3 regions of the Streptosporangium sp. 'caverna' genome follow, and region 3 is predicted to be linked to each of the others. Evidence: predicted binding sites of a transcription regulator. Region 3 holds the regulator's gene; each other region holds the start of a gene.
What was found. Region 3 encodes LexA, which represses DNA repair genes until DNA is damaged. Its sites were predicted from a motif close to TCGAACANNTGTTCGA; they were not measured.
Positions count from the first base shown of each region.

Region 1 (9,914 bases), 4.9 Mb from region 3:
AGCTCCCATTTGATGGTGTTCATGCCCAGCCGGTGGGCGAGCGGCGCGAAGATCTCCAGCGTCTCGCGGGACTTCTGGTGCCGCTTGTGCTCGGGCAGGTAGCGCATCGTCCGCATGTTGTGCAGCCGGTCGGCGAGCTTGATCACCAGCACGCGGATGTCGCGGGACATGGCCACGACCATCTTGCGCACGGTCTCGGCCTCGGCCGCGTCACCGAACTTGACCTTGTCGAGCTTGGTGACGCCGTCGACCAGCAGCGCGATGTTGTCGCCGAAGTCCGAGCGCAGCTCGTCCAGACCGTAGGCGGTGTCCTCGACGGTGTCGTGCAGCAGCGCGGCGCACAGCGTCTCGTCGTCGGTGCCCAGCTCGGCGAGGATCGTCGCCACCGCCAGCGGGTGGGTGATGTAGGGGTCGCCGCTCTTACGCTTCTGATCGCGATGATGGTAGGCGGCCACATCGTAGGAACGCTCGATCAGCCGCAGGTCCGCCTTCGGATGGGTCGCACGGACCGTGCGGAACAGCGGCTCCAGCACCGGATTCATCGCGCCACCCCATTGCCCCCCAAAACGCGCGAGCCTACGTCTTACCGCCGGCTTCTCCTCGGCGGTTCCAGACATGGCGGAACCGGCACCGTCTGCCGGAACGGCCGTCTCGGGACCGCCGCCGTCAGCGGTCACGTCGGGGACGACCACATCACGGGGCACTCAGACTCCTTAACATTCGAGTCCAGATCCCTCAGTGTATCCAGACCGGCTTGTGTGCATCCGCCCGCGGGGTCGATCAGACGATGACGAGGGAGTGCAGCGTGACATCGTCCAGGCGCTCACGGCCCTTGAGGAAGGAGAGTTCCATGAGCACGGCGATGGCGACGACGTCGGCGCCCGCCCTGCGGACCAGCTCCACCGCCGCGCACGCCGTGCCTCCGGTGGCGAGCACGTCATCGATGATCAGAACCCGCTCCCCGGGGACGAAGGCGTCCCGGTGAACCTCGATGGTGGCGGAGCCGTACTCCAGATCGTAGGACGCCTCAAGCGTCTCAGAGGGCAGTTTGCCTTTCTTACGTACCGGAACGAACCCCGCGCCGGCCTTGTAGGCGGCGGGAGCGGCGAGGATGAACCCCCTGGCCTCGATCCCGACGATCTTGTCCACCCGGTACAGCCCGGCGAGCTCGTCGGTCACCGCGGCGAACGCCTTGGGGTCGGCGAGCAGCGGGGTGATGTCCTTGAACAGCACTCCCGGCGTGGGGTAGTCGGGCACGTCGCGGATCCGTTCCAGGATCAGCCTGCTCAGGTCACTCACGATCGCTCCCCTTGTGGAATCACTCATGATCGCTCACCTATGGAAAACGCCTCCGCCCCCGGGAAGGGAGCGGAGGCGTGATCTCTCCGGACTACTTCTTCTTGCGCTTTTCCCCGCCGGCGACGGTGCCGCCTGCGGCTCCGGCCGTGCCGTTGGAGCCCGCGACGGTGCCGTTGGAGGCCCCGGCGGCGACCGGCTGGCGGACAGCCTTCTTGGCCGCGGACGCGGCGCCGCCCCCGTGGGAGGCGAGCCTGCGGGCGATCGCCTGGTAGCGCGGTTCGCGCTCCTTCAACGTGACCAGCAGCGGCGTCGCGACGCACAGCGAGGAGTACGTGCCGACGAGCATGCCGACGAACAACGCCAGCGACAGGTCCTTCAGCGTGCCCGCGCCGAACAGCGTGGTGCCGATGAACAGGATCGCCGCGACCGGCAGGATCGCCACCAGGGTGGTGTTCAGCGACCGGATCAGCGTGTGGTTCAGCGCGTTGTTGGCGGCCTCGGTGTAGGTCATCTTGGAGGTCGTGCCGAGCTTGGCGGTGACCTCCTTGATCATGTCGAACACGACGACGGCGTCGTACAGCGAGTATCCGAGGATCGTCAGGAAGCCCAGCAGGGTCGCCGGAGTGACCTCGAAGCCCGACCACGCGTAGACGCCGGCAGTGATCACCAGGTCGTGCAGCAGCGCCACGACGGCGGCCAGCGCCATCTTCCACTCGAAGGCGAGCGTCAGGTACAGAATGATCGCCAGCATGAAGACGACCAGGCCGATGATGGCCTGGTTGGCGACCTGACCACCCCACGAGCCGCCGATCACCTGGAGGTTGATCTGGTCCTGCGGCAGGCCGTACTTCTGGGCGACCGTCTTCTGGACCGCGGTCACCGTGTCGGCCGGCAATGCCTCGGTGGTGACCCGCCAGCCGTTGTTCGTCGTCTGGACGATGACCTGGTGCGCACCGGCGTCGGTGAAGGTGGTGCGCACCTGCTCGATGTCGACGGTCGCGGCCGGTTTGAAGGAGAACACCGACCCGCCCTTGAACTCCACACCCAGGTTCAGGCCGTTGAAGACCAGACCCGCGATGGAGATCACCAACAGGAGTGCGGAGAGGCTGTACCAGAGTCTCTTGCGCCCGACGAAGTCGACATTGACCTCGCCGCGGTACAGACGGCGCGCGATGCCAGACATCAGGCCTCCTGCGGAACGGTCTTGGGGTTGACGACGCTCTCGCTCATGCGCTCGGCGTCAAGGCCGGAGAGCTTGTGGCCCCTGGCGAAGAACTTCCGCTTGGCGAGCAGCGCGACGAACGGCTTGGTGAACATGAACACCACCACGATGTCGATGAGCGTGGTCAGACCCATCGCGAAGGCGAAGCCGGCCACACCGCCGACCGCCAGGAAGTACAGCACGAGAGCGGCGATGAACATGACGGCGTCCGCGATCAGGATCGTCCGCCGGGCACGGGTCCAGGCGACCTCGACGGCCGTGCGCAGCGAGCGGCGGCCTTCCTTCATCTCGTCCCGGATGCGTTCGAAGTAGACGATGAACGAGTCCGCCGTGATACCGATCGAGACGATCAGACCGATGATGTGCGGGAGCGACAGGCGGAAGCCCGCGAACGTCCCGAGCAGCACCACGGTCTCGTAGGTCAGGGCCGTCGCCACCACGAGGCTCAGCACCGCGACGATGCCCAGACCCCGGTAGTAGAGCATCGAGTAGATGAGCACCAGGAGAAGACCGATCGCACCCGCGATCAGACCGCCGCGGAGCTGGTCGGCGCCCAGGGTGGAGGAGACCTCCTCGTTGGACCCGATCTCGAACTTCAGCGGCAGCGCGCCGAACTTGAGCTGGTCGGCCAGGGCGGTGGCCGTCGCGTCGGTGAAGCTACCCGAGATCTGTGCCCGGCCGCCGGTGATGGGCTCCTGGATGGTCGGAGCGGAGATGACCACACCGTCCAGGACCATGGCGACCTGGTTGCGCGGGGGCGCCGAGTTGAAGGCGGTGGTGGTGACCGCCGACCACTGCTGGGGCCCCTGACCCTTGAAGGAGAGCTGGACGAGCCACTCGCCGGTGCTCGGGTCGACGCCGGCGGACGCGGTGTCGATCGCGGTGCCGGTCACGGCCGCCTTGTCGAGCACGTATTTGGCGCTGCCGTCGTCGCTACAGGCGACGTACTGCTTCGTCGGTGCGTCCTGAGCGCCCTCGCCCTTGTTCTTGGAGCAGTCAAGCGCCTCGAACTGCTTGAGCACCGCCGGGTCGATCCCGGTGGTGTCCACGCCCTCCGTGGGGTCTTCGGGAGCCGCGGGAGGCGCCGAGGGAACGGCGCTGTCGCCCGGCTTGGCGGTCGGAGCGGTGCTCTCACCCGGCTTGGCACTCGGGTCCGCGGCCTTGGCCGGCTTGTCCGAGGCGGCGGGCGTCGCGCCCGGGCTCGGGTTGGTGAGCGCCGAGGACAGGGCACGACCCGCGGGCGAACCACTCGGGTTCGGCGCGGCGGTCGTGGCGGAGTCGGGAACCTTGGAACCGTTGGGCTTGGGAGCCTCGGAACCCGTGGGCTTGGGAGTCTTGTCCTGCTTGCCGGTGCCCGAAGGAGCGGGTGTCGGCGCCTGGGTGGGCAACTGACCGGGGGGTTGGGGTGCCCCGGGGGCGATCGCCATCACCTGACGGAATCGAAGCTCCGCGGTGGTGCCGACCAGTTTGACGACTTCCTCTTGGCCAACTCCGGGGACGGAGATGACGATGTTGTCACCGGATTTGACGACCTCGGCGTCGGAGATGCCGCTGCCGTTCACCCGATTACGGATGATGTTCACGGCCAGGTCGAGGCTCTCGTCTGTGGGAGCGCTGCCGTTCGGCGTGATTGGCTGCAGCGTCACCGTGGTGCCGCCGGCGAGGTCGAGGCCATATAGGGGGGCGTATGCCTTGTTGAGCAGCATAACCCCGCCCATGGCGAGAATGATCGCCAGAAGCACCAGGAGCATACGCCCCGGTCTGCTCTGGCCACTGGTCGGTCGGGCCACTGGTCGTCAGTTCTTTCGGCTATAGGGGGTTGGTGGTGAGCCTGCTCATGCCTTCTTGGTCGTCGAATCCTGGCTGTCGCCGTGCTGTTCCACGGTGTCAGTCACATTGTCGTCGATGTTCGTGACGCCTTCGTCCTCCACATCGTCAACAGGAGTCAGGACGCGGCCGATCGCCGCCTTGACCCAGCGGGTCTCGACACCGGGCGCGATCTCCAGGATCACGTCGTCGGCGTCGATCGCCACCACGGTCGCGAACAGACCGGTCGTGGTCATGACTTTGGTGCCCGTGGCGAGGCTGTTCTGCATCTGGGTCTGCTCTTGCTGCCGCTTACGCTGCGGACGGATGAGCAGGAAGTAGAACACCACGACCATCAGAGCGATCATGATAAGGCTCGAATAGCTGCCCACAGGGCCGCTCCTTCTCTTGAAAATGGCCGGCCGGGCGCCGGACGTCATATACGGCCACGCCGCTCAGCACGTCAGCCTACACAGCCAGCCAAGCCTCGGAGTTTAGGCGAGCTGTTAGAAGCGCGGCAACGAAGTCACGATTCGGCGCGCAGGGAAGTTCCCATTTCGATACTGTCGTCACCGACTTGTGATCAACGCTGTACGACTCCCCTACCCAAACCCAACGTCAGACCTGTCCCAGATCATCCCCAAGGTCTACAAGGAGCGAGGCTCCGAACGCGTCCGGTGGCGGAGTCAGGCCCATGTGCACCCAGGCCGCCGCGGTCGCGACCCGGCCCCGTGGAGTGCGGGCCAGCAGGCCCTGCCGCACCAGGAACGGCTCCGCGACCACCTCCACCGTCTCCGGCTCCTCCCCCACCGCGACCGCCAGCGTGGACAACCCGACGGGCCCGCCGCCGAACTTGCGCAGCAGCGCTCCGAGGACCGCCCGGTCGAGCCGGTCGAGCCCCTCGGCGTCGACCTCGTAGAGGTTCAGCGCCGCGGAGGCGATGTCCTTGGTGACCACCCCGTCCGCGCGCACCTCGGCGAAGTCGCGGACCCGGCGCAGCAACCGGTTGGCGATACGGGGCGTGCCCCGCGATCGCCCGGCGATCTCGTGCGCCGCGTCGCCGGGAAGCCTGACGGCGAGCAGCCGGGAGGAGCGGTGCAGCACCTGTTCCAGCTCGGCGACCGAGTAGAAGTCCATGTGCGCGACAAAACCGAAACGGTCGCGCAGGGGCGCGGGCAGCATTCCGGCCCTGGTGGTGGCCCCGACCAGGGTGAACGGCGCGATCTCCAGGGGGATCGCGGTCGCCCCCGGCCCCTTGCCCACCACGATGTCGACGCGGAAGTCCTCCATCGCGAGGTAGAGCATCTCCTCGGCGGGCCTGGCCATCCGGTGGATCTCGTCGATGAAGAGGACCTCGCCCTCCGAGAGCGTCGACAGGATCGCCGCGAGGTCACCCGCCCGCTCCAGCGCGGGACCCGAGGTGATCCGGAGCGGCACGGAGAGCTCGGTCGCGATGATCATGGAAAGGGTCGTCTTGCCGAGCCCGGGCCCGCCGCTCATCAGCACGTGGTCCGGCGGCCGGTTACGCCGCAGCGCGCTCTGCAGCACCAGCGACAACTGCTCGCGCACCCGCGCCTGGCCGATGAACTCCTCCAGCCGCTTGGGCCGCAGCGCCGCCTCGATGAACTGCTCGTCGCCCTCGGCGTCCGGCGACACCAGATCCCGCTCCGAACTCACGCCGATCCACCTTCACACACGCGGGTTTCCGTCACGCTCATGCGGGCGCCCTCCGCTCCGCCGAGCCTCTGGCGACCATCGGACACGAGCCTCTGGCAACCATCGAACATAAGCCTTCGGCGACCATCGAACACGGGTCTCCGGCGACCATCAGGCGCAAGCCCTCGACCACCAGGCGCAAGTCCCCGACCATCAGGCGCGAGCCCCCGGCGATTTTCAGGCACGGGCCTCCGGCGATCACCGGGGGCGAACCCGTGGTGATCGTCGGGCGTCCGCCCGCGGGAGCCCCTCATCGGACACTCAGCGCGCGGAGCGCGGCCTTGAGCAGCGCGGCCACCTGCGGGGTCCGGCCCTCCAGCACCTCGGCGTCGGCCTGGGGCGTGACGGCGGCGACCGCCTCGTCCGCGTCCCTGGCCGAGTAACCGAGACCGACCAGGCCCGAGTGCACCTGATCCCGCCAGACGGGCACGGTCACATGGCCGTTGAGCGCGGCGTTGACGGTCTCCTCCGGCGTGCCGAGCTTGCCCTTGAGGTCGACGATGATCCGCTGGGCCCCCTTGGGCCCCACCCCCGGAACCCTGGTCAGCGCCTTCACATCCGCGCTCGCCACGGCCACCCGGAGCGCGTTGGGCGTGTATACGGCCAGCATCGCCAGGGCGACCTTGGGACCGACCCCGTTGGCCGTCTGCAGCATCTCGAAGATCCCGCGCTCGTCGTCGCTCCCGAAGCCGAACAGCGTCAGCGACTCCTCACGGACCACGAGCGAGGTGGCCAGCCTGGCCTCCTCGCCCATCCTGAGCGTTGCCAGCGTGCCCGGCGTGCAGTGCACGAACATGCCCACCCCGCCGACCTCGACCACCGCCCCTTCCGGTGCGATGGCGGTCACCTGTCCCCGAACCGAGGCGATCACTTGGTGGTTCCTCTCGAATATCCGGCCCTGCCCTGCCCCCGGAAGTAGGCCGCGGGGGTCGTTCCCGGCCCGGTCTTGGCCTTGGCCACCGCCTCGGCCAGCCTGCTCTGGGCCCCGCCCCGCCACACGTGACAGATCGCGAGCGCGAGCGCGTCGGCGGCGTCGGCGGGCTTGGGCATGGCGTCCAGCCGCAGCAGCCGGGTCACCATGGTTCCCACCTGCTGTTTGTCGGCCGTGCCGCTGCCGGTGATCGCGGCCTTGACCTCGGAAGGGGTGTGCAACGCGACCGGCAGCCCCCTGCGGGAGGCGCACAGGATCGCCACGGCGGACGCCTGCGCGGTGCCCATCACGGTCCTGAGGTTGTGCTGGGCGAAAACCCGCTCCACGGCCACCGCGTCGGGCTTGACCTCGTCGAGCCACTGCTCGATGCCCGCCTCGATCGCCACCAGCCGGGCTCCGAGATCGTCATCGGCCGGCGTTCTGACGACTCCTACCTTGATCAGGCTCAGCGGCGCCCCGGGCCGCCCCTCGACGGCACCGAGCCCGCACCGGGTCAGCCCGGGATCGATCCCCATCACCCGCAGCTCGGGCAACCGCACTGACACGCCTCCGCTCGCCGAACACCTGTTCGGTGCCCGACTCTACCGTGTGAGGGCACGCCGTGCACGGCTGTGCGGACACGCCGTGCACGGCTCCGCCACCGGCCGTCAGAAGTGGTCAAGCATATGCGGCCTGGCGTGGAAGGCGGCGTCGAAGACCTCGTGGGCGTCCGTCGGGCCGGTGAGCGTTCCCGAGCGGCGGAGGGTGGCGGTCGGGACCCCGGCGAACAGGGCGGAGAAGGCGCCGGCGGTGAAGACGGGGACGGCGCCCGGCAGGGATTCCACCGGCTCGGCCGTACCGGATCCGTCCGCGACGGACAGGTGCCAGGGGCCGGAGTTGGCGGGGCGATGGGGGTCGTCGACCTGGATCACGGCGTCGAGGGTGACGCCCGCGGGGAAGCCACGCCGGGCGACGGCCTCGGCGAGGTCGACGACGCGGAACATCCAGCGGGTCTGCCCGACCTCGTCCCTGGGGCGGTCGCCGATCAGCCAGAACACCGGGTCGTCGGGGGCGACGACCGCGTGCACCGACGCGGCGACGGAGGAGGACGAGCCGACCAGCGACCACAGGGCGCGGGCGGTGGCCTCCGAGCCCGCGACGAGGTTGTCGACCTCGATGTCGCCGCCGTCCCAGCGATAGATGAGGAAGCCGTCGTCGGCCAGGTAGAGGAAGTCGTCCTTCCTCTCCAGCCACAGGCGCCAGATCCGCTCGTCCCAGCAGATGGGACCGGAGGCGTGGGTGGCGGCGTGGACGCGGTTGAGGATCGCGATCACCTCGGGGGCGTCGTCGGGGCCCATCCGGCGGACCTTGACCTGCTCGGTGGGCCTGATCGTGCGCAGGGCCTCTGCGGGCAGGGTGGCCCGGTGCATGGCGCCCGCGTGCTCCCAGCCGAGTGACCGGTAGATCCGGGTGGTGGCCGGGTAGAGGGCCGAGATGGGGTGACCGAGATCCGCGCAGCGGTCGATGGTGGCCCGCATCAGCATCCGGCCGACGCCGCGTCCGCGGTCCTCGGGCGCGACCGTCACCGAGCCGATGCCGGCCATCGAAATCGGCCTGCCGTGCCACCACTGGGTGAGATCGTTGATCTTGCTCATCGCGACGAGCCGGGGGCCGTCGACGACGCCGAGATACCTCCCGCCCGCGAGCACCGGGATGACATGCCTGCGCCAGGTGTCCACCTCGCCGTCGGAGATCGGCCCGAAGGCGCGCTTGCGATTGTCCAGGACCGCGTCGAAGTCGTCGACGGTCAGATCACGTAGCTCCACGGTCACCAAACATAGGCGACCGGGTGGAGAAGGTGAATCCGGGTCAAAGGTGCCGAGCCGCGGGCTCGGCACTCTCCTCGTCCTCTGCCTTTCCCACCCTGTCGCGCAGGCTGTCCAGCCGCGCCATGATCGGCGTCGCCGTGACGCCGTGCACGACCAGGGAGGCCAGCACGGTGAAGGCGACCACGGCCCAGAGCTCGTCGGCGGGCACGCCGAAGTCGGCCTGGCCGAGAGCGTAGGCGAGGTAGAACAGCGAGCCGATGCCCCGGATGCCGAAGAAGGCCGTCACCCCGCGTTCCCTCGGCCCCGCCGGGCCGCCCAGCCCCGCGAGCCATCCGGTCAGCGGCCGGATCACCAGCAGCAGCAGGAGGGCGACCGCCGCGCCCTCCCAGGTGAGCGAGGCCAGGCCTCCGGCCGCCACGAACCCGCCGAGCAGCACGATCAGCCAGGCGGTGAACAGCCGTTCGATCTGCTCGATGAAACCGTGGAGAACCCCGTTGTATCCATGGGTGCGCTCGGCGGCCCTGATGGTGCACGCGGTCACGAACACCGCGATGAAGCCGTATCCGTGCACCAGCTCGGTCAGGCCGTACACCAGGAACGTCGCGCCCAGCGCCACGAAGCCGTCGCGGTGCTCGGCCAGCCGCAGATCGGACACCTGAGCGCGGAAGAACAACCGGCCCAGCAGCTTTCCGATCAGCAGGCCGCACACCACACCCGCCCCGCACCGGTAGAGCAGGTCCACCAGCGCCCACTCGCCGATCCATCCGGCGCCCCCGGCGGCTGCCAGGGCGATCGCGGCGTACACCAGGGGAAAGGCCAGGCCGTCGTTCAGGCCGGCCTCGGAGGTGAGGGTGAACCGGACCTCGTCGTCGGCCTTCTCCGAGTCGACAGGCTCGCCGACCTGCACGTCGGAGGCGAGCACCGGGTCGGTCGGGGCGAGCACCGCGCCCAGGAGCAGCGCCGCGGCCAGGGGCCATCCCAGCAGGCCGTAGGCGGCCGCGGTCACCCCCGCCACGGTCAGCGGGAGCGTCCATCCCAGGAGACGCCAGGTGGAGGACCAGTTTCGCCGCCCGAAGGGGCGGTTGATCGCCAGTCCGGCGCCCATCAGCGAGATGAGCACGCAGATCTCGGT
Region 1 covers NZ_CP029711.1:3,215,008-3,224,921, reverse strand. Annotated here, with positions in the region: gene DKM19_RS14270 (bifunctional (p)ppGpp synthetase/guanosine-3',5'-bis(diphosphate) 3'-pyrophosphohydrolase) at 1-542, opposite strand, end outside; gene DKM19_RS14265 (adenine phosphoribosyltransferase) at 781-1,326, opposite strand; gene secF (protein translocase subunit SecF) at 1,391-2,482, opposite strand; gene secD (protein translocase subunit SecD) at 2,482-4,272, opposite strand; gene yajC (preprotein translocase subunit YajC) at 4,357-4,719, opposite strand; gene ruvB (Holliday junction branch migration DNA helicase RuvB) at 4,946-6,004, opposite strand; gene ruvA (Holliday junction branch migration protein RuvA) at 6,294-6,914, opposite strand; gene ruvC (crossover junction endodeoxyribonuclease RuvC) at 6,911-7,498, opposite strand; gene eis (enhanced intracellular survival protein Eis) at 7,622-8,779, opposite strand; gene DKM19_RS14220 (sodium:proton antiporter) at 8,823-9,914, opposite strand, start outside.
Region 1: the regulator LexA is predicted to act here: its motif matches at 7,531-7,546, upstream of ruvC (crossover junction endodeoxyribonuclease RuvC).

Region 2 (9,914 bases), 5.3 Mb from region 3:
ACGGTCATGACCAACGTGGACGTCGGGGTGTTCACCAAGTTCGCGGGCCTGGGCATGCTGCCCTCCTACACGGTCGAACCCGGGGACAACGAGAAGGAGCTCAAGATCACCGATCACGCTCCCGAGGACATGCACCGGGCCATCGGGCGGGCCATCGGCCTGGACGACATCAAGGTCCTCACCCCGACGCAGGACGTCTACTCGGCCGAGCGGGAGCAGTGGGACGACGGCTGCAACGTGCTGGCCCTCGAACCCGGCGTGGTCGTCGCCTACGAGCGCAACACCACCACCAACAACTTCCTGCGCGGCCACGGCATCGAGGTGATCACGATCCGGGGCAGCGAGCTCGGCCGCGGCCGCGGCGGCCCCCGATGCATGAGCTGCCCGCTCGAACGCGACGGAATCTGAACAGAACATGACCCGGAACCCGATGAAAACCGACCGGAAACTGGAATGAATCCGGGGAGAGAGACAGGCGCCATCACCTCGCCCCGCACCACCCGGACACGGGAGGACGTGTTCTGACCGAGGGTCCCCGCCCGCCTTCCGGCGGACAGGGCCCGGCCGGCCCCCCTGACAGACGGATCATCGCCGCACAGGCAGGGGAGGGAGACGACACATGGCTTCCGTGGACATGGCTTCCGTGGCGCATCGGCTGTTCCGCACCAAACCCACCGACCAGATCATCGCCGAGGGCGGCCACGGCGAGGGCGGGGAGCTGCGCCGGACCATGACCCTGTGGCAGCTCACTCTTTTCAGCGTCGGCGCCACACTCGGCACCGGCATCTTCGTCATCCTCGGCCAGGCCGTGCCCAAGGCGGGACCCGCGGTGGTGGTCGCCTTCGTGCTGGCGGCGATCACGGCCCTGTTCTCGGCCCTCTCCTACGCCGAGCTGGCCGGCACGATCCCGGTCGCCGGCTCGTCCTACTCCTACGCCTACGCGACCCTGGGCGAGCTCGTGGCATGGGTGTGCGGCTGGTGCCTGATGCTGGAGTACGCCGTCTCGGTGGCGGCGGTGGCGGTCGGCTGGGGCGAGTATCTCAACCACTTCTTCCGGGACCTGTTCGGCTGGGAGCTGCCCGCCTCCGTCACCCACTCCCCCGGCGTCCAGGGCGGCGTGCTCAACCTCACCGCGATCCTGATCGTCCTGCTCGCCACCTGGCTGCTGCTGCGCGGCGCCTCCGAGAGCGCCACCGCCAACGCGATCTTCGTGATGATCAAAGTCGTGGTTCTCGTGTTCTTCTGCCTCGTGGCCTTCACCGCCTTCAGCACGGGCAACCTGACGCCGTTCGTCCCCATGGGGATCGCCGGCATCACCGCCGCCGCCTCGCAGGTGTTCTTCTCCTACATCGGCTTCGACGCGGCCTCGACCGCCGGGGAGGAGGCCAAGAACCCCAGGCGGGACCTCCCCCTGGCGATCGTCTTCTCGCTCGTCATCGTCACGGTCGTCTACGTGGCGGTGGCGCTGGCCGCCGTCGGCGCCATGCCGTGGCGGCAGTTCGACCCCGAGAGCACCGAGGCCAGCCTCGCCCTGATCGCGGACCGGGCCACCGGCGCCACCTGGCCGGGCCTCATCATCTCCTTCGGCGCGGTCGTCGCCATCGCCAGCGTGGTCCTCACCGTGCTGTACGGCCAGACCCGCATCCTGTTCGCGATGGCACGCGACGGCCTGATTCCGAAGATCTTCGAGAAGGTGGATCCGCGCCGCCAGGTCCCGGTGGCGAACACGCTCATCGTGGCCGCGTTCGTCTCCGTGCTCGCCGGGTTCATCCCGCTGGGCCAGCTCGCCGAGGCCACCAGCATCGGCACCCTGTTCGCCTTCGCCATCGTCAACGTCGGCGTGCTGGTGCTCCGCCGCACCCGGCCCGACCTGCCTCGCAGCTTCAGGACCCCGTTCTTCCCGATCACGCCGATCCTCGGCGTGATCTTCTGCGTCATCGTGATGCTCGGGCTGGCGGGGGTCACCTGGCTGGCCTTCGCGATCTGGATGCTGGTCGGCCTGGCCGCCTACTTCCTCTACGGCTACCGCCACTCCCGTCTCAACCGGAGCCTCGGATGAAGATCGAACACGTTCTCGCCGGATTCGTTCCCGAGTCTCGGTGCCGGGACGGGCTGGCGCTGGCCGTACTGCTGGCCAGGCAGGCCGGCGCCCGGCTGACGGTCGCCTACGTCCACCCGCCCGCCTGGACCACGCCCGGCCCCGGGAAGATCGACGCCGAATGGCAGGCGTACATCGCCGAGCAGACCGCCCAGACCCTCGAACAGGCTCGGCGACTGCTGGCGGAGGTGCGGGACGTGCCGATCGACTACGTCTCCCACGGCAACCGGGGCAGCGGGCGCGGTCTGGCCGAACTCGCCGCCCGGACGGACGCCGACGTGGTGGTCATCGGCTCGGCCCCGCGGGGCGGCCGGAGCCGCATCTCCCTCGGCAGCACCGCCGACCAGCTCCTGCACGGCTCTCCCGTGCCCGTGGCGCTGGCTCCCAGGGGGTACGGCACCTCGCCCCCACCCGGGCTCCGGCAGCTGACGGTGGCCTACCGGCGCGATCCGGCCGCGGGCCAGGCCGTCAGGCAGGCCGTCACGCTCGCCACGCAGCTGGACGTGCCGCTGCGCCTGATCACCCTGGTGGTGAGCGGCGGGCGGCACTCCGTGGTCAAGGAGATGCTCGCCCGGGTGCGCGAACAGGTCGCGGCCGACCTCGAGACGGTGGCACGCGGTCACCGGCCGGTACGGGCCGAGGTGGAGGTGCTGGAGGGCAGGGACGTCGCGGCGGCGCTCGCCGGCGTCGACTGGCCCGCCGGGGCGATGCTGATCTGCGCCTCCAGCCAGGCAGGGCCGTTGCGCCGGGTGTTTCTTGGCGATGTCTCGTTGAAGATCATACGCTCGGCGCCGTGCCCGGTGATGATGTTGCCCAGAAACCTGCAAAAGAAGTCGAAATCTGGTGAAAAGTCGGGAAACACGTGAGAGTTCACGATGTGGAATAGGACAAGTGTGGCGTTTGAGGCGGACCACACCGGACCGGATTCGACATCTTTTTTCCAATCAGCTTGACCTTAGGCTCCCACAGCTTTACCGTCACTGTCCGTAACCACACCTCGCGGCGTTATCGGGTGAACCCTGACGCTCTGGTCACCGAAGGTGCCTACCCCGGGCACCAACCCGGTGGATGGGGCATAAGTTGCGAGGTAGCACAATCAAGTTGAGAGCAGCACATAGAGAGCCGGGGGGCCAACCGATGCCGTCTGAGTACGCCAAGTCGCTGGGTGCACGACTCCGCGCCATTCGCACCCAGCAGGGCTTGTCCCTGCATGGAGTCGAAGAGAAGTCCCGTGGACGCTGGAAGGCGGTTGTCGTTGGCTCCTACGAGCGCGGCGATCGCGCTGTCACCGTGCAGAAGCTTGCCGAGCTGGCTGATTTCTACGGGGTGCCGGTCTCGGAGTTGCTGCCCGGGGGAGCCGCTCCAAGCCCCCTGGGTCCGACACCGAAACTTGTGATCGACCTTGAGCGCCTTGCCCAGCTCCCCAAGGAGAAGGCGGGTGCGCTTGCCCGTTACGCGGCCACCATTCAGAGCCAGCGTGGCGACTACAACGGCAAGGTGCTGTCCATCCGTCAGGAGGACCTCCGCTCGCTCGCCGTAATCTACGACAAGTCCCCCACCGAGCTCACCGAGGAGCTCATCAGCTGGGGCGTCCTGGACCCCGAGGCACGCCGCGCCGTCGAGGCTTTCTGACGGTCGTCCGGTCGTGGGTGCGCCGGGGTCCGGCGTGCCCACCCCACCGGAAATCCTGCTCTCAGCGGAACATCGCCTTCATTCCACCGCAGGCGACAGTGGTTGTGGTAGGAAAAGGCAAACATGCATTTAGCGAGATGTGGTGGACATGGCTTCGGGAGAGGATCGGCACGACCACTCTCGACCGCGCCCGAAGAGCCGTCGCCAAGCCGTCATGGCGTCCCTGGGATCGACCAGGACGCGCGCCTTCCTGAGGCTGCTGGCGTCCATCGGCACCAGTAGGACCCAGGACACCCTGAAGCTCCTGCCGTTCGTGGTCATGGGCGCGGTGGCCGTCGTCGACCTCGCCTCCGGCCCCACCGCCGGCCTGCTCTCCATGCTCGCCCTGGGCCCGGCCTTCGCCAGCGTGGCCTGTGGCCTGGCGCGCACCACACTGGTCGGTGCCGTCGCCCTGGCGCTGTTCGTCGCTCTCGGCCTCTACAACGACATCCTCTGGACGTCCCGCACCAACATCACGATGATCGCCATCCTCGGCGTCACCATCGCCAGCGTGCTGGCCAGCGCCGGGCGGCTCCGCCACGAGCGGCAGCTCGCCGACGTCCGCTCGGTGGCCGAGGCCGCCCAGCGGGTGCTGCTGCGGCCGGTGCCGCGCCGGGCGGGGCCCGGGATCGGTGTGGCCGTCTCCTACACCTCGGCCACGGCGGAGGCCAGGATCGGCGGTGACCTGTACGAGGTGGTCACCACCCCGCACGGGGTCAGGATCATCGTGGGAGACGTCCAGGGCAAGGGCCTGGAGGCCGTGGAGACCGCCGCGGTGGTGCTCGGCGCCTTCCGGGAGGCGGCCCACGACGAGGGCAAGCTCCAGGGCGTGGTGGTCCGCCTGGAGAACGCCCTGACCCGGGAGCTGTCCGGCGAGCAGTTCGTCACCGCCGTGCTCGCCGAGATCGGCGCCGGCTCCACCATCACCGTCATCAACTGCGGCCACCCGTCGCCCATGGTGCTCTCCGCCGACGGCAAGAGCTGGTTCGCCGATCCGCCGGACGAGGCGCTCCCCCTGGGCATGAGCTCGCTGAAGGCCATCGAGCCCATGCCGTACCACATCCCGTTCGAACCGGGCGGCCAGGTGCTCTTCTACACCGACGGGGTCATCGAGGCACGCAACGGAAGGGGTGCGTTCTATCCCCTGTCCTCGCGGGCGCACCTGCTCAACGGCTCCGACCCGCAGCTCTCACTGGACGCCCTCCGCGCCGACCTGCTCCGCCACGTGGGCAGGCCGCTGGGCGACGACGCCGCCATGCTCCTGCTGCGCCACCGCGTCACCTACCCGACGGCCTCCGCCGCCGCCTAGGCTCTTCCTCCGGCCGTGCCGTTCAGGTCATGCCCTGACCCCTGACCGGCCCCGCCTTCCACCGGAAGAGAACACGATCAACCCGCGAGGGGCACGCGGCCCGGCAACCTGGGCTGCGTGGGCACGCCGAGCAGCTGCTCCACCGCCGTGACGAACCGCTCCGCCTCGGAGATCAGCTCCTCCGCGTCCCGCGACGACACCACGCGCGTCATCCCGGCCTCGGCCGAGGCCCGCTTGGCCGCGCTCACCTCGAAATACGGCGCCCAGTCGGCCAGCCTGGGCTCGGCCTCGGGCAGCAGCTCCCAGGCACTGCGAAGCCGGCGCCTGCGGCCGTCCATGGGACGGGGTCGTGCGGCCAGGATCGCCGCGGCGGCCCTGAGTGCCGCCAGGTGGGCGGCGACGTAACGCGTGGCGGAAGTCTGGGCGGCGGCCGCCTCATCGAGGCAGTCGCGCGCGTCTGTGAGGTGTGCCCGCACCGTAGGGGACAACCGGGGCCCACCGGAATCGCTGAGCCGAGGGGTCATGTGCTTCAGCCTCCTTGGTCGCAAGCGGCTCCCGGCGATTTCGCCGGTGAAGTCACACTTGCAGACCCCACCGACAAATTCACCGGGCGGCCGGACGAGGAGCTTCCCCTCTCCCCGCCCGCCGCGACCTGGCCCGATCGACTCCCGCCGATGACATGGACCAGATCGACCCGCCCTGGACGCGGGTCACGAACCCCGCGTCATTACATCGAACATAAATTCGATCACTCATAGTGTCAAGTAAAACCACGAACAAAAGTTCGATCTTCGTTGAAAAGCAAAAGCCCCGGGAGATCAAAATCTCCCGGGGCCTTCACCTGCGACTATCGGACGAACCTGCCCCGAACGTGCACGGGAACCCCCGTGCCGACCAGGCCGGGAAGGACCTCCGCCACCTGCATCGGCAGTCGAACACAACCGTGAGAAGCCGGTGCCAGAGGCACGGACAACGCGCCGTGGAAGGCGATGCCGCCGTTGAAGAAGATCGGGTTGTAGAGCTGGCCCAGATAGGACTTGTGCCAGCCGTCCCTCCGCCAGGTCGTCTTGTAGTCACCGGTCGGCGTGCGGGCGTCACCGCAGAACCGCTGGGGCTTCCCCTGCCAGGTGGCCGTCTCGCAGTACGCGATCCCGCTGCCCGAGGAGATGTGGCTGATGAGCTTCACCCGGCCGTTGACGTAGAGGACCAGCAACTGCTTGGCGAGGTTGACCTCGACCCTGGTCGGCTTGCCGCCCGGCACCAGCACCTTCGGAGCCCGCGGGATCTCCATCGCGTTCCAGGTCCTGCTCGCCACGGTGCTGGTCGGCGAGATGCCGTTGACCTTCTGGAAGGCCCAGACCGCCGACAGCGTCGACCCGCCGTACCGGCCGTCGATCCTGCCCGGCGCGTAGCCGAGCTCCGCCAGCCGGGTCTGGAGCACCTTGACCTCGGTGCCCTTGGCCCCGACCTTGAGCGTCTTGCCGGGCGCGGCGAACCTGGACGCCTCGACCCTGGACGCCGCCGTGGACACCTCGGCCTTCGCCACGACGACCGGGGCCGCCGAGGTGACGGACTGGGCGTTCGCGACTCCGGCGGATGAGAGAAGCACGGCGCCCGCCGTCATAAGCGCGGCCACTCCGAGCCGTTGTCCAACCCTCACTTAAAATCAACCCCTTACATCGCTAGAGATCGAATCAAGGGACCATAGCGTACGAACCGCCTACGTCGGCCAGAGGTAATGAAGCGGTAATGCATGGTCAACCTGTTTAGAGTGGCCGAGTGCCAGAAAAGTTGCATCCAAACGTCGAGAAAGTCGCCGCGATCCTCACCGAGCACAACGTCTCGGGCGAGATCGTCGTGTTCGCGGAGGCCACTCCCACCGCCGTCACCGCCGCCGCCCAGCTCGGCTGCGAGGTCGGCGCCATCGCCAACAGCCTGATATTCGACGCCGACGGTGAGCCCCTCCTGGTGCTGACCAGCGGCGCCCACCGGGTGAACACCGACCTCGTCGCCGAGACGATCGGCGTGGCGAAGGTGAAGCGGGCCAGCCCGGACTTCGTCCGTACCGCCACCGGTCAGGTCATCGGCGGGGTCTCCCCGATCGGTCATCCCGCCCCCATCAGGACGCTCGTCGACACCTGGCTCGGCAAGCACGAGGTGGTCTGGGCGGCCGCCGGCCATCCGCACACGATCTTCCCCACCTCCTTCGACGAGCTCATCCGCATCACCGGCGGCGTGCCGGTGGACGTCGAGTAACCGCTGTCCGGTGCGACCCCACGCCCGCGGAGGCCGGTGGTGCTCGTTGACGAGCACCACCGGAAGAGCGTTCGACCGCGGAGAGCGGGCCGTTGATCGAACGGAAAACGCCCCGCCGTCCGTCGCGGCCGCGCGTCTACGGAGACCGGACGGTGCCCGAGCGCTCGCCGGCCCGGGTTCGTTCCGCTCCCGCGGGGGAACACCGGCGTGGAGGCAGGACGCGCATGCCTCGCATGGTGCGGTGTGTTCCGCAGCGGCCTCGGTGGGGCGCGTTTCTCAGCCCCGGGTCACCCGGGCCGGAGAGCAGGTAAAGATGTCCAAAAGTTCCACGAAAATCACTAAGCACCGCTTTCGCACCATTTTGCGGTCCCCGTGGCACCGGTCCTGCTAGGGTGCGTCGGGTGATCGGACTGCGACGGGTCGCCCCCGATGAGTTCACCCTTCGGCTGGACTCGGTCCTCGATGTCTACACCGCGGCGATGAATCCGCCCAGTGATCAGCTTTCGGGGCGAAAAGCGATCATGAGGAACCACGCGGCCCATCCCGGGTTCACCTGCCTGTTCGCCGAGACCTCCGACGGGACGCCGGTCGGTGTCGCCTACGGCTTCCACGGCGACCCCGGGCAGTGGTGGCACGACGTGGTGCGCCGGGCGATCGCGGAGAAGAACGGCGAGGGAAGTGCGCGCGGCTGGCTCGGCGACGCCCTGGAGCTCGCCGAGATCCACGTGCATCCCGACTACCAGGGCAAGGGCGTCGGCCGGGCGATGATCACGGGCATGTGCACGGGCCGCCTGGAGCGCACCGCCGTACTGTCCACCCGTGACCAGCCCACCGCGGCCCGGCACCTCTACCGGAGCATCGGCTTCGTGGACCTGCTCACCCAGTTCATCTTCCCCGGCGGCTACGAGCGCTACGCGATCCTCGGAGTCGTGCTTCCGCTGAACGAGTGAGCGCGGGCAGGCGCCGGCGGGCGAACCCCGGCGCGTCGGCCGACGTCAGCCGACATGGACGAGAGGGCGGCGTTCGGCGTCGGGTTCGGCCTGCCGCAGGACCTCGCGGGTGAGCGGAGGGACATCTCCCCCGCCGAAGACGAGATAGCGCAGCAGCGCACCGATGGGATTGCCCTCGGCCCAGTGGAAGTAGACGTTGGGCGTCTTGCCGGTCAGGTCGCGCAGGTGCAGGAGGATCGCCGCGATCGCGTTGGCGATGGTCGGGCTCTCCACGCGAAGGATGCGGAAGCCGTGCCTCTCCTCGCCGATCACCCGGAGCTCGCTCTCGAACTCCGACGCGTCGGGCACCGTCACCTCCAGGAACAGCAGGCCTTCATTGCTGCGGAGCCGGTGGAGCTCCCAGGCCTCACGGGCCTTGTCCACATACTCCTTGCAGTCGCGGGCATGCGGCTCGTTGGCGATGAGGTGGATCTCGGCCGCCTCGTTGACGTAACGGCGGGCCTGGTCGTCCAGGGTGATGCGGGTGACGCGCAGCTCGGTCGAGCGGGTGGCGCGGGAGATCAGCGAGGTGACGACGATCGCGAGGATGAAGAAGAAGGCGATCACGAGTCCGTCCGGGCGCTCGATCATGTTCGCGACCAGCGCGTAGGCGAAGATCAGCGCGACGATCCCGAATGGGATCGCGGTCCTCGTCCGGCCGTTCTTCCACGCCGACAGGGTGACGGCGACGGCCGCCGACAGGATGAGCGCCAGCACGCCGGTGGCGTAGGCGCCGCCCTGGGACTCCACGTCCGCGCCGAAGAAGAAGGTGATCGCGAATGAGATGGCGGTGAAGACGAGCACCATCGGCCGGGTCGCCCGCGACCAGTCGGGTGCCATGCCGTAGCGGGGGAGGTAGCGCGGCACGATGTTGAGCAGGCCCGCCAGGGCCGAGGCGCCGGCGAACCAGAGGATGCCGATGGTGCTGATGTCATAGGCGGTGCCGAACCAGTCGCCGAGATAGGCGTGGGCGAGGTACGCCAGGGCGCGGCCGTTGGCCTTGCCGCCCTCCTGGAACTCCTGCGCCGGGATCAGCACGGTGGTGAGGAAGCTGGAGGCGATCAGGAAGACGCTCATGATCAGCGCTGCCGTGGTCAGCAGCTTCTTCGCGCCCCCGATCCGCTCCGTCAGGCTGCCTCTGACCAGGGGCATCACCGCCACCCCGGTCTCGAACCCCGACAGGCCCAGGGCGAGCTTCGGCATCACGTAGAGCGAGACGGCGATCAGCGCGATAGGGCTGGAGTGCTCGGTGGTCAGCGCGTTCTGCCAGTCCGCGATCAAGCTGGGGTTGGCGATCACGTGCTGTACGGCCACCACCAGGACGACCACGTTCAGGCTCAGGTAGACGGCCACCAGAACCACCGCGATGGAGATCGCCTCGCTGAACCCGACGAGGAACACCCCGCCCAGGGCCGCGATCAGCACCAGCGTCACCGGGACCTGCCAGCCGCTCAGGAACTCCGGCACGAACGGGTTGTGCAGGACGTGCGCGGTGGCGTCCGCCGCCGACAGGGTGATCGTCACGATGAACGCGGTGGCGACGAACCCGAGCAGGAACAGCACCAGCAGTTTGCCCCGCCAGCCGGGCATC
Region 2 covers NZ_CP029711.1:2,763,629-2,773,542, reverse strand. Annotated here, with positions in the region: gene DKM19_RS12235 (arginine deiminase) at 1-408, shown strand, start outside; gene DKM19_RS12230 (amino acid permease) at 620-2,059, shown strand; gene DKM19_RS12225 (universal stress protein) at 2,056-2,964, shown strand; gene DKM19_RS12220 (transcriptional regulator) at 3,236-3,730, shown strand; gene DKM19_RS12215 (PP2C family protein-serine/threonine phosphatase) at 3,945-5,078, shown strand; gene DKM19_RS12210 (SAV_6107 family HEPN domain-containing protein) at 5,156-5,602, opposite strand; gene DKM19_RS12205 (L,D-transpeptidase family protein) at 5,926-6,687, opposite strand; gene DKM19_RS12200 (YbaK/EbsC family protein) at 6,858-7,334, shown strand; gene DKM19_RS12195 (GNAT family N-acetyltransferase) at 7,736-8,284, shown strand; gene DKM19_RS12190 (amino acid transporter) at 8,330-9,914, opposite strand, start outside.
Region 2: the regulator LexA is predicted to act here: its motif matches at 5,851-5,866, upstream of DKM19_RS12210 (SAV_6107 family HEPN domain-containing protein).

Region 3 (9,914 bases):
CCGTACTGCTGTCGCTCGCCGACGATCAGGCGGTCCGTGATGTCATGACCCGGCTGGCCGATCTCGGATCGGATCCCGGCGGACCGGTCGTGGCCGACATGAGCACCGTCTCTCCGGACACGTCCCGCGCGCTGGTGAACCTGGCGCCGGGAGGCCGATTCGTGGCCGCACCCGTCGTCGGGGGCCCGCAGGCCGTCGTCGCGGGACAGGCCGTGGGCCTGGTGGGCGGTGAACGCGACCTCGTGGACCGGCTGAAGCCGATCTGGTCGGATGCCTTCACGGCGCGCTGGTACTACTGCGGCGGCGATCCCGGAGGCGCCCTGACGTACAAGCTCCTGAACAACTACCTGATGATGTCCGGTATCGCCGTTCTTGCGGAAGTGGTGGCCACGGGCCAGGCGGCCGAGCTCGACGAGGCGATCCTGCGGGACTTCCTCTTCGAGTGGCCGACGATCGCGCCCGCCCTGCACAACCGGCTCGACGACCTCATCGGGGGCGACCATCGCGGATGGTTCACGACGCCGCTCGGCGCCAAGGACGTGCGACTCCTCGCCGAGGTCGCGGAGGCGAAGGGCCTTGATCTGCCGATCGCCCGGCTGGTCGAACGGCGCTACGAGGAAGCCGCCGGGCGCGGCTGGAGTGACTCCGACATCACCGCGGTCGTGGAACTGCTCCGGGAGCAGCGTCGCTGAACGCCGGAGGGGAGCGAGGCGCGGCCCTGACCGGGCGGCCCCACTCCCCTCGGATGCGTCGTCTCAGAGCTTGCGCAGAACCGCCACGACCTTGCCCAGGACGGTGGCCTCGTCACCCGGGATCGGATCGTAGTTCGAGTTGTGCGGGACCAGCCAGACGTGGCCGTCCTTGCGCTTGAAGGTCTTGACCGTGGCCTCGCCGTCGATCATCGCCGCGACGACGTCGCCGTTGTCGGCCACGGGCTGCTGGCGCACGACCACCCAGTCGCCGTCGGCGATCGCCGCTTCGATCATCGAGTCGCCGGCCACCTGGAGCAGGAAGAGCGTGCCCTCGCCGACGAGCTGCTTGGGCAGGGCGAAGACGTCCTCGACGCTCTCCTCGGCGAGGATCGGGCCACCGGCGGCGATCCGGCCGACGAGCGGCACGTAGGCCGCGGTCGGGCGGTTGATCGGCGCCTCGTCGTCGCCGGCACTGGGATCCATCCACAGGGCGGGCTCGCCGGGAAGGCGCACCTCAAGAGCACGCGGGCGGTGTGGATCGCGGCGCAGGTAACCCTTGCGCTGCAACGCCGTCAACTGGTGCGACACGCTGGAGGTGCTGGTGAGCTGCACCGCCTCGCCGATCTCCCGCATGGACGGCGGATAGCCCCGCTGCTGCACGGAGTCACGGATAACCTCAAGGATCTTCCGCTGCCTGGGGGTGAGGCCAAGAGAGTCACGCCTACGTACCGCCAGGTCGCTGGTGGCCGAACCGTTCTCATCATGTTCGCTCATGCGATCTCCTCGCATCCCGGTCTGTATTGATTACGTCGCACACAGCGACCGTACCTCGACCGAAGATCATATTCAAACAATTGTTCGAATGTCCTCGAAATCGATGCCAGCGTGGTGTACAACATCGTACGGGAGTTCGATCGACATCGTGTTCGATTCGCCGATCTTTCTTCGACATGTGTTCGGCCAGGTCGAAGGGATGGGGGCCATTTTGAAGCCGACTGCGACGACGCTGCGATCCGTGCCGTCACCGAGATCCGCGACTCCACCGGAGTCCGCGAGAACACCGAGAACACCGAAAACGCCACCGCCCGCGAGGGTGCGGCGATCTCTGCCGCCGTCGGGCGCCGTGCCGGCCGTGCCGGCCGGGTCGTCGTCGAGGTCCGCGACGCCACTGAGGTCCGTGCCGAGGTCCGTTCCGGCGCCGGGATCCATGGCACCGCCGAGGTCCGTGCCGACGCCGGGATCCGCGACACCACTGAGATCTGCGACACCGTCGAAACCCGTGACGTCATCGAGATCCGTGCCGACGCCGCGGTCCGCGAGGACGTTGCGATCCGTGCCGCCACCAAGATCCTCGAAGGTGCCTCGATCAGCCGTGACGCCACGACCTGCGGTGACGTCACGATCTGCGAGGGCTCTGCGATCCGTGCCGGCGCCGCGAGCCCGGGCGGTGACGCCCCCGCGGCCGGGCCCGCGGGGCAATGCCCGGCGTCCTCACGCGCCGCTCCGCCTCACCCGGCGTGGGAGAATCGTGGTGGTGGCGGTGCTCGCACTGCTCACTCTGGGAGGGCTCTGGATCGGGGGCCGCATCGACGCCGCCTCGGCGGGCGAGCGGAGCGGTCACGAGGGCCTGCCCTGGGTCGTGGTGCACGAGGGCGACACGCTGCGGGAGATCGCGGACGCGGCGACGAGAGAGGTCGATCCCGGCAGGGTGGCTCGCCGGATCATGGATCTCAACGGACTGTCCGGCTCTGTGCCCCAGCCCGGGACGCGGCTCTACCTGCCCGATGGCCTGGCCCCCTGAGGGGACGGCCCAAGAGGTCTCCGAAGTTTCGTTCGAAAGATTGCCGGAAGGTCCGCGGTGAGCCGGGAGGCCGTTCGACGGACCTTCCGGGGGCGACACGCCGGGCGATGAGGGCTGATCAGCGACTTCGCTCCAAAGGGCCTTCCTAACTTGCGTTCATGGTCCGACACTCCTACCGTTGGACCACAACATCTAGTGGCTTCGGCGACATCCTTCACCATAGATTGTGTTTCCATTACCGCATCTCGACTATTCGAGGGGCGTGCGCAGGCGTCTCGGTCCGAGAGCCGCGAGGTGCATGAGGTGGATGAGCCGCTCGGCCGGTCAAGGAGGCGACCGCGTGCATTGTCCGTTCTGTCGTCACCCTGACACGCGGGTCATCGACAGCAGGTCCACCGAGGACGGCGGCGCCATCCGCCGCAGGCGCACGTGCCCGGAGTGCGGGCGCAGGTTCACCACGCAGGAGACGGTGCTGCTCATGGTGAGTAAGCGCAGCGGCGTGACCGAACCGTTCTTCAGGGACAAAGTGGTCGCCGGGGTCCGGCGGGCATGCCAGGGCAGGCCGGTCGGCGAGGATTCGCTGGCCCAGCTGGGCCAGCTGGTCGAGGAGAGCATCCGGGCGACCGGATGCGCGGAGATCGCCGCTCACGAGGTCGGGCTCGCGATCCTGGGTCCGCTCCGCGAACTGGACGAAGTGGCCTACCTACGGTTCGCCTCCGTCTATCGCGGATTCGAGACCCTGGCCGACTTCGAGGCGGAGATCGAGCAGTTGAGGACAGAGCGTTCCATCAAGCAGGACTGAATCAGACCCCGAGCGCCGGGGGACAGGGCGGCGCGTTGATGTATCCGACTCGAGGGCTCCGCAAGAGCCCCGGAAGGGGGAAGTCATGACGGAAACCGTCAGTGGCGCGGTTACACGTGGGGGCAAGCGAGTGCACAAGGGTTTGAGGATGAAGCGCATCTTCACCACACCTGGGGTGCATCCCTACGATGAGGTGCTCTGGGAGCGCCGTGACATCGTCATGACCAACTGGCGCGACGGATCGATCAACTTTGAGCAGCGGGGCGTCGAGTTCCCCCAGTCCTGGTCGGTCAACGCCGCCAATATTGTGACCACCAAATACTTCCGCGGCGCGGTGGGCACCCCGCAGCGCGAGTGGAGCCTCAAGCAGCTCGTCGACCGCGTGGTGGGCGTCTACACCAGGACCGCTGTCGAGCACGGCTACTTCGCCACCGAGGAAGACGCCGAGATCTTCGACCATGAGCTCAAGCACGCTCTGGTCAACCAGGTCTTCAGTTTCAACTCGCCGGTCTGGTTCAACGTCGGCACCGCCTCGCCGCAGCAGGTCAGCGCCTGTTTCATCCTGGCCGTCGACGACCAGATGGAGTCCATCCTCGACTGGTACAAGGAAGAGGGTGTGATCTTCAAGGGTGGTTCGGGCTCCGGCGTGAACCTCTCCCGGATCCGCTCCTCCAAGGAGCTGCTCTCCAGCGGCGGTACGGCCAGCGGCCCGGTCTCCTTCATGCGCGGCGCGGACGCCTCCGCGGGCACCATCAAGTCGGGCGGCGCCACCCGCCGCGCGGCCAAGATGGTCGTCCTGGACGTGGACCACCCCGACATCGAGGAGTTCATCGAGACCAAGGCGCGCGAGGAGGACAAGGTCCGCGCGCTGCGCGACGCCGGTTTCGACATGGACCTGGGCGGCAAGGACATCGTCTCCGTCCAGTACCAGAACGCCAACAACTCCGTGCGCGTCTCCGACGAGTTCATGAACGCGGTGGAGAAGGGCGATCGGTTCGGCCTGCGTGCCCGTCTCACCGGCGAGGTCATCGAGACGGTCGAGGCCAAGGACCTGTTCCGCAAGATGGCCAAGGCGGCATGGGAGTGCGCCGACCCGGGCGTCCAGTACGACGACACGATCAACGACTGGCACACCAGCCCGGAGACGGGCCGTATCACCGCCAGCAACCCGTGCTCGGAGTATCTGCACCTGGACAACTCCTCCTGCAACCTGGCGAGCATCAACCTGCTCAAGTTCCTGAACGACGACGACTCCTTCGACGTCGCGCGCTTCGTGAAGGTCACCGAGCTGGTCATCACCGCGATGGACGTCTCCATCACCTTCGCCGACTTCCCGACCCAGAAGATCGACGAGACCACCCGGGCCTACCGTCAGCTCGGCATCGGCTACGCCAACCTCGGCGCGCTGCTCATGGCCACCGGCCACGCCTACGACTCCGACGGCGGCCGGGCCGTCGCCGGCGCGATCACCTCGCTGATGACCGGCGTCTCCTACCGCCGCAGCGCCGAGCTGGCCGCGGTCGTCGGACCGTACGACGGCTACGCCCGCAACGCCGACGCCCACAAGCGGGTCATGCACAAGCACAGCGCGGCCAACGACGCCCTCCATACGATCGACGCGATCGACGGCGCCATCCACAAGGAGGCCTCCAAGCAGTGGGCGGAGTGCCTCAAGCTCGGTGACAAGAACGGTTACCGCAACGCCCAGGCCTCGCTGCTCGCGCCCACCGGCACCATCGGCCTGATGATGGACTGCGACACCACCGGCATCGAGCCCGACCTCGCCCTGGTCAAGTTCAAGAAGCTCGTCGGCGGCGGCTCCATGCAGATCGTCAACCAGACGATCCCGCGCGCGCTCCGGCAGCTGGGCTACCAGGAGGAGCAGGTCGAGGCGATCGTCGAATACATCGCCCAGAACAGCCACGTCGTGGACGCCCCCGGTCTCAAGCGGGAGCACTACGAGGTGTTCGACTGCGCCATGGGCGAGCGGGCGATCGCCCCCATGGGCCACGTCCGGATGATGGCCGCGGCCCAGCCGTTCCTGTCCGGCGCCATCTCCAAGACGGTCAACCTGCCCGAGTCCGCGACGATCGAGGACATCGAGCAGGTCTACATGGAGGGCTGGAAGCTCGGCCTGAAGGCCCTGGCCGTCTACCGCGACAACTGCAAGGTCGGCCAGCCGCTCTCCGTCGCCGGCAAGAAGAACGAGGAGAAGGCCGCTCCCGCGGAGCCGGAAGTCCAGGTCGTGGAGATCAGCCGCCCGACCCGCCGCCGGATGCCGAACCAGCGTCCCAGCACCACCACGCGCTTCACCGTGGGCGGCGCCAAGGGCTACATGACCGCCTCGTCCTACCCCGACGACGGTCTCGGCGAGGTCTTCCTGAAGATGTCCAAGCAGGGCTCGACCCTCGCGGGCGTCATGGACGCCTTCTCGGTGGCCATCTCCATCGGCCTGCAGTACGGCGTGCCGCTGGAGACCTACGTCGGCAAGTTCGTCAACATGCGCTTCGACCCGGCCGGCATGACCGACGACCCGGACGTCCGTATGGCGGCCTCGGTGATGGACTACATCTTCCGTCGCCTGGCCCTGGACCACCTGCCCTACGACGATCGAGCCGCCCTCGGCATCTTCTCCGCCTCCGAGCGCTCCGCTCAGCAGCGCGGCGAGGACCCGGCCCCGATCCACACCGACGAGGTCATCGCCGAGCTCGCCACCTCCGCCCCGATAGAGGAGCAGCCGCAGCCTCGCCGGGAAGTGGTCGCCGTGGCGGCCCCGGAGCGGGTCGGCTCCCTGGAGTCCCACCAGGGCCGCACCGCCGACGCGCCGCTCTGCATGACCTGCGGCACCAAGATGCGCCCCGCCGGTAGCTGCTACGTCTGCGAAGGCTGCGGCTCCACCAGCGGCTGCAGCTGATTTCGGGCAGAAAAGCAGTGTTGGATATAGGGGCAGAATCTGCGTAGTTCCTGGTAATGAAGGGGGCCGGAATCAAGTCCGGCCCCCTTCGGCGTTTCCGGGGCAGTGAACTGTTCGCTGATCTGGAGGAGGCGTCGGAGCTCTTCCGTCACGGCTCGACAAACTCTTCCGCTACCCACGATGGGGCGCGCCTTGCTTGGCGAGCCATGCAGGCCCGACGTTCGATTGCGGTCAGGGAGTTCTGGTTGACAAGTTCAATTCGCTTTTCGATCGGGTCATCGACTTCTAGTGAGCAGGTTGACTCGTCGGTGTATCGCTAAGGGCGGGATCCCGGCCCATGATGTGGTGGACGGGTCTGTTACGCGCCGGTGGCCTGTCTCGTCCGGTTGGCAGACTGCCAGGCCTGATCGATAGTTGCGACCATGAGCGAATTATCGGGTCGGGTCCTCCTCGCCAGGAGCGCTCTGGTAGGGCTCGCCGTCGGTGTGGTGGTCACCGTCATCTGGACCGACGACGTAATGGGCCGCAGAGGGCTGAGCAGCTTCGTCATCAGTGCCATCTGGCCCAACAAGCTGGCGTCCTCCCAAGGAGTGGGCGGCGTCATCAACGGCATCGCGATCATCGTGGTCCCGATTCTGCTCAGCGGGATCTTGGCGCGGTCGGCCAAGGTTTCCCGGTGGTGGCTGGTGGCACTCGCCGGATCCGCGGCCTTCGGGGCGCTGGCCTCGGGACTGTTCGCGCTTACCCCTTCCTACAGGGCGGCCTATGGTCTGCCCGAGGCATTCTTCGGGATCATCTTTCTTCTGGCCGGTGTCGCGGGGTACGCCGCGGCGGCCTGGATGGTCATGCCGCGTACCGTCCTGCCGCGGATCCTCCTCGCGGGAGCGGTGATCGCGTTTCCGGTCGGTGCGGCCCAGGTCTCGGATCGGGTACGGCACTGGCACCAGGTCTGGGACCTAGACACGATGGGAGTGCCGCTGGTCTCCCTGGACCTCCCCGGCCGTCGGCACGTGGCGGGTATATGGCGACTCGCCCCAGAGGACGGAGGCCCGGCAGTCGAGCTCACCTATCGCCTGGACACACCCCGCACCATCATCCATCGCTTTTACACACCCGGCTTCAATCTGCGAGTGGAGTGGGAGACGCAGGTGTTCATCCGTGCCACGGCTGCCACCCCCGGCCAGGCGTGCGCCGCACGGTATCTAAAACCCGTCTGGGCTTTTCCCGGCAGCGGCACCTGCCGGACGCTGCCCGATGGCCGCGTCCTGTGGATCATTGACGACAGGCCCGTGGCCCTGTTCGCCAGATACGGCGAGGTGCTGCTCCAGATCAGCGGTCTCGTCGTGACCGAGGCGGAACTACTCGCCGCCACCGACCATGTCCGGCCGACGACCGCCCGCGAACTGCTGGGCCGGGGGACCGGAGGGCGTCGCTAGATCTCGCCCTTTCGTCGCACTTCGTCGAGCCTATCGGGCCTGTCGAGGCTTCGGGATCTCCGGACGACCACCACGTTCGGCGCCGCTTGGACATCACGTTCGAAGGGGCACAGTCGAGGCGTACTTCCCTGCGGACGCGCCCATCGCCCGCGCACTACGTGACGATATCCGGTCAGTGACGCCGAATACCGCACCCTCCGAATAAGTGCACCGCCCCAGTATTTCTCCGAAGTCATTCGGTCCAACCGGAGCTCGGCGCTTCGGCTGAGGTCGTGCTGACGCTGGGTTTGTGAGGAGGTCCGGCCTTTTGGCCGGGCCTCCTTGCCATTGCCACAGGGCTCTCACGTGCCAAGGACCCTGGCCCGGCTCCTCGACCTCCATGTCAACACCACCGTGGACTGGGGGCAACAAGGCCGGCAGCATCTACGCGAACTACTGGGGACAAGTACTTCGCGATGAAGACACCGAGGATCTTGACTCCTTCGGCCCAGGACTTGAAACCTCGACGAAGATGGCGGTGGCGATCCGGAGGATCTCCTCGACGAACTCGGACTTCTATGACAAGCGTGCGGACCACGTGAGCACGATGGTTGTCCGGGGGTGTCGAACGAGCTCGCCGGTCAGCCGCATGGAGGTCGTCGAGGCACGTCAGGCAGGTAGACGCCGGCATGCGGAGCATGCAGCGCGGCGGTCCTCCGGCGCGTGGGGAAGCGATTGATCAGCGATGGGTCGTTGCGATGAGGCGTCGCAGTGCGGCGTGGGCAGGTGGGCCCCAGGTGGGCTTGCCGCCTGGGCGGCCGTGGATGCCGGCGTCTCCGACGTGGAGGCCGACGAGGGCGCGGATCACGGCCCAACCGCGGGCGCGGCGCAGGGTCGCCGTGTCCGGGGTCGGCTGGTAGACGTCATGGAAGCGGTCGGCGCCGCCGTCTGGCAGCAGAGTCCAGGCGGCGGCGAGGTCGACGGCCGGATCGCCGGCGAACAGGTCGCCGAAGTCGATCACGCCGCAGATGGTGCCGTCCGCGGTGAGGATGTTGGCCGGATGCAGGTCGCCGTGGAGCCAGAGCGCCGGGCCGGCCCAGTCGGGCGCTGCGGCGGCGTCTTCCCAGACCGCGCGGACGGCGTCCGGGTCGGGGACGAGCCCCAGCTCGGTGGCCGAGGCGAGTTGCTGGGCGACCCACTTGGAGGAGCCGGCCAGCGGTCCTCCGCGGCCCCGGCCGGCGGTGTCCACCTCTTCGGGGGCGGGTTGGTGCAGAGCGGTCAGGAAAGCGGCCAGGGCGTCGGCCGCCTCCGCTGCGCGCGTGACGGGGGCGCGGTCGGCAGGCTCGCCCGGCACCCAGGTGGTGACGATCCAGGGCCGCGGAAACCGCGCGGAGGGCTCACCGAGGCGCTGCGGAACGGGAACCGGCAGCGGAAGGCGCGGGGCGAGGGCGGGCAGCCAGGTGTGCTCCTTGCGCAGCAGCGCGTCAGCGGACTCCGTCGCCCAGGGCAACCGGACGGCGAGGTCGTCGCCGAGCCGCCACAGCTGGTTGTCCCAGCCGCGCGCGCCGAGCCGCACAGGGCGATCGGCCAGATCGGGGTGCTGGTCGCGCAGCAGATCCCGCACCAACTCCGCGGTGATCTCGATCCCGGTGTGCGTCATGCGAATCAACGGTAGCCGGATGGCGGCCGGCCCGTTCCAACCGCTCGATGGTTGTCCGGGGGTGTCAAGCGGACTGGCCGATCAGCCGTTTGAAGGTCGTTGAGGCGTGTCAGGCAAGTAGGCTGACCGTGATCGCCCACGACGGTGAAGGAGCCCCCTGATGACCACCGACTCAACGATGACCCGGATCGGCCAGGGGGTGGAGTTGCATCACCACCAAGGTCAGCGTGAAGCCGCTCGCGACCTGTTCGCGCAGATCTGGGACGACATCGGCGGCGAGCAGGGCGACCCGCTGCATGTTTGCGTCCTGGCCCACTCGATGGCCGATGTGCAGGACGACGTGCACCAGGAGCTGATGTGGGATCTGCGAGCGCTTGCCGCCGCCGATCTGGTCACCGATGAGCAGGTGGCGCAGGCTGGGGTGCCGCTTTCGGTGGCCGGCCTGTATCCGTCGTTGCACCTCAACCTGAGCGAGTGCTATCGCAAGCTGGGCGATCTGAGCCGCGCCCGCGAGCACCTCCAGCAGGCGCGGGCCGGGATCGGCGCGCTTGGCGATGACGAGTACGGGCAGCTCATCAAGGGTGGCCTGGAGCGGATCGCCGAACAGTTGGATGACGTCACCTGACTGCG
Region 3 covers NZ_CP029711.1:8,086,756-8,096,669, reverse strand. Annotated here, with positions in the region: gene DKM19_RS34825 (NAD(P)-dependent oxidoreductase) at 1-692, shown strand, start outside; gene lexA (transcriptional repressor LexA) at 756-1,466, opposite strand; gene DKM19_RS50050 (hypothetical protein) at 1,539-2,171, opposite strand; gene DKM19_RS50045 (LysM peptidoglycan-binding domain-containing protein) at 2,227-2,493, shown strand; gene nrdR (transcriptional regulator NrdR) at 2,834-3,295, shown strand; gene DKM19_RS34805 (vitamin B12-dependent ribonucleotide reductase) at 3,381-6,209, shown strand; gene DKM19_RS34800 (hypothetical protein) at 6,632-7,645, shown strand; gene DKM19_RS34795 (aminoglycoside phosphotransferase family protein) at 8,364-9,284, opposite strand; gene DKM19_RS34790 (hypothetical protein) at 9,445-9,909, shown strand.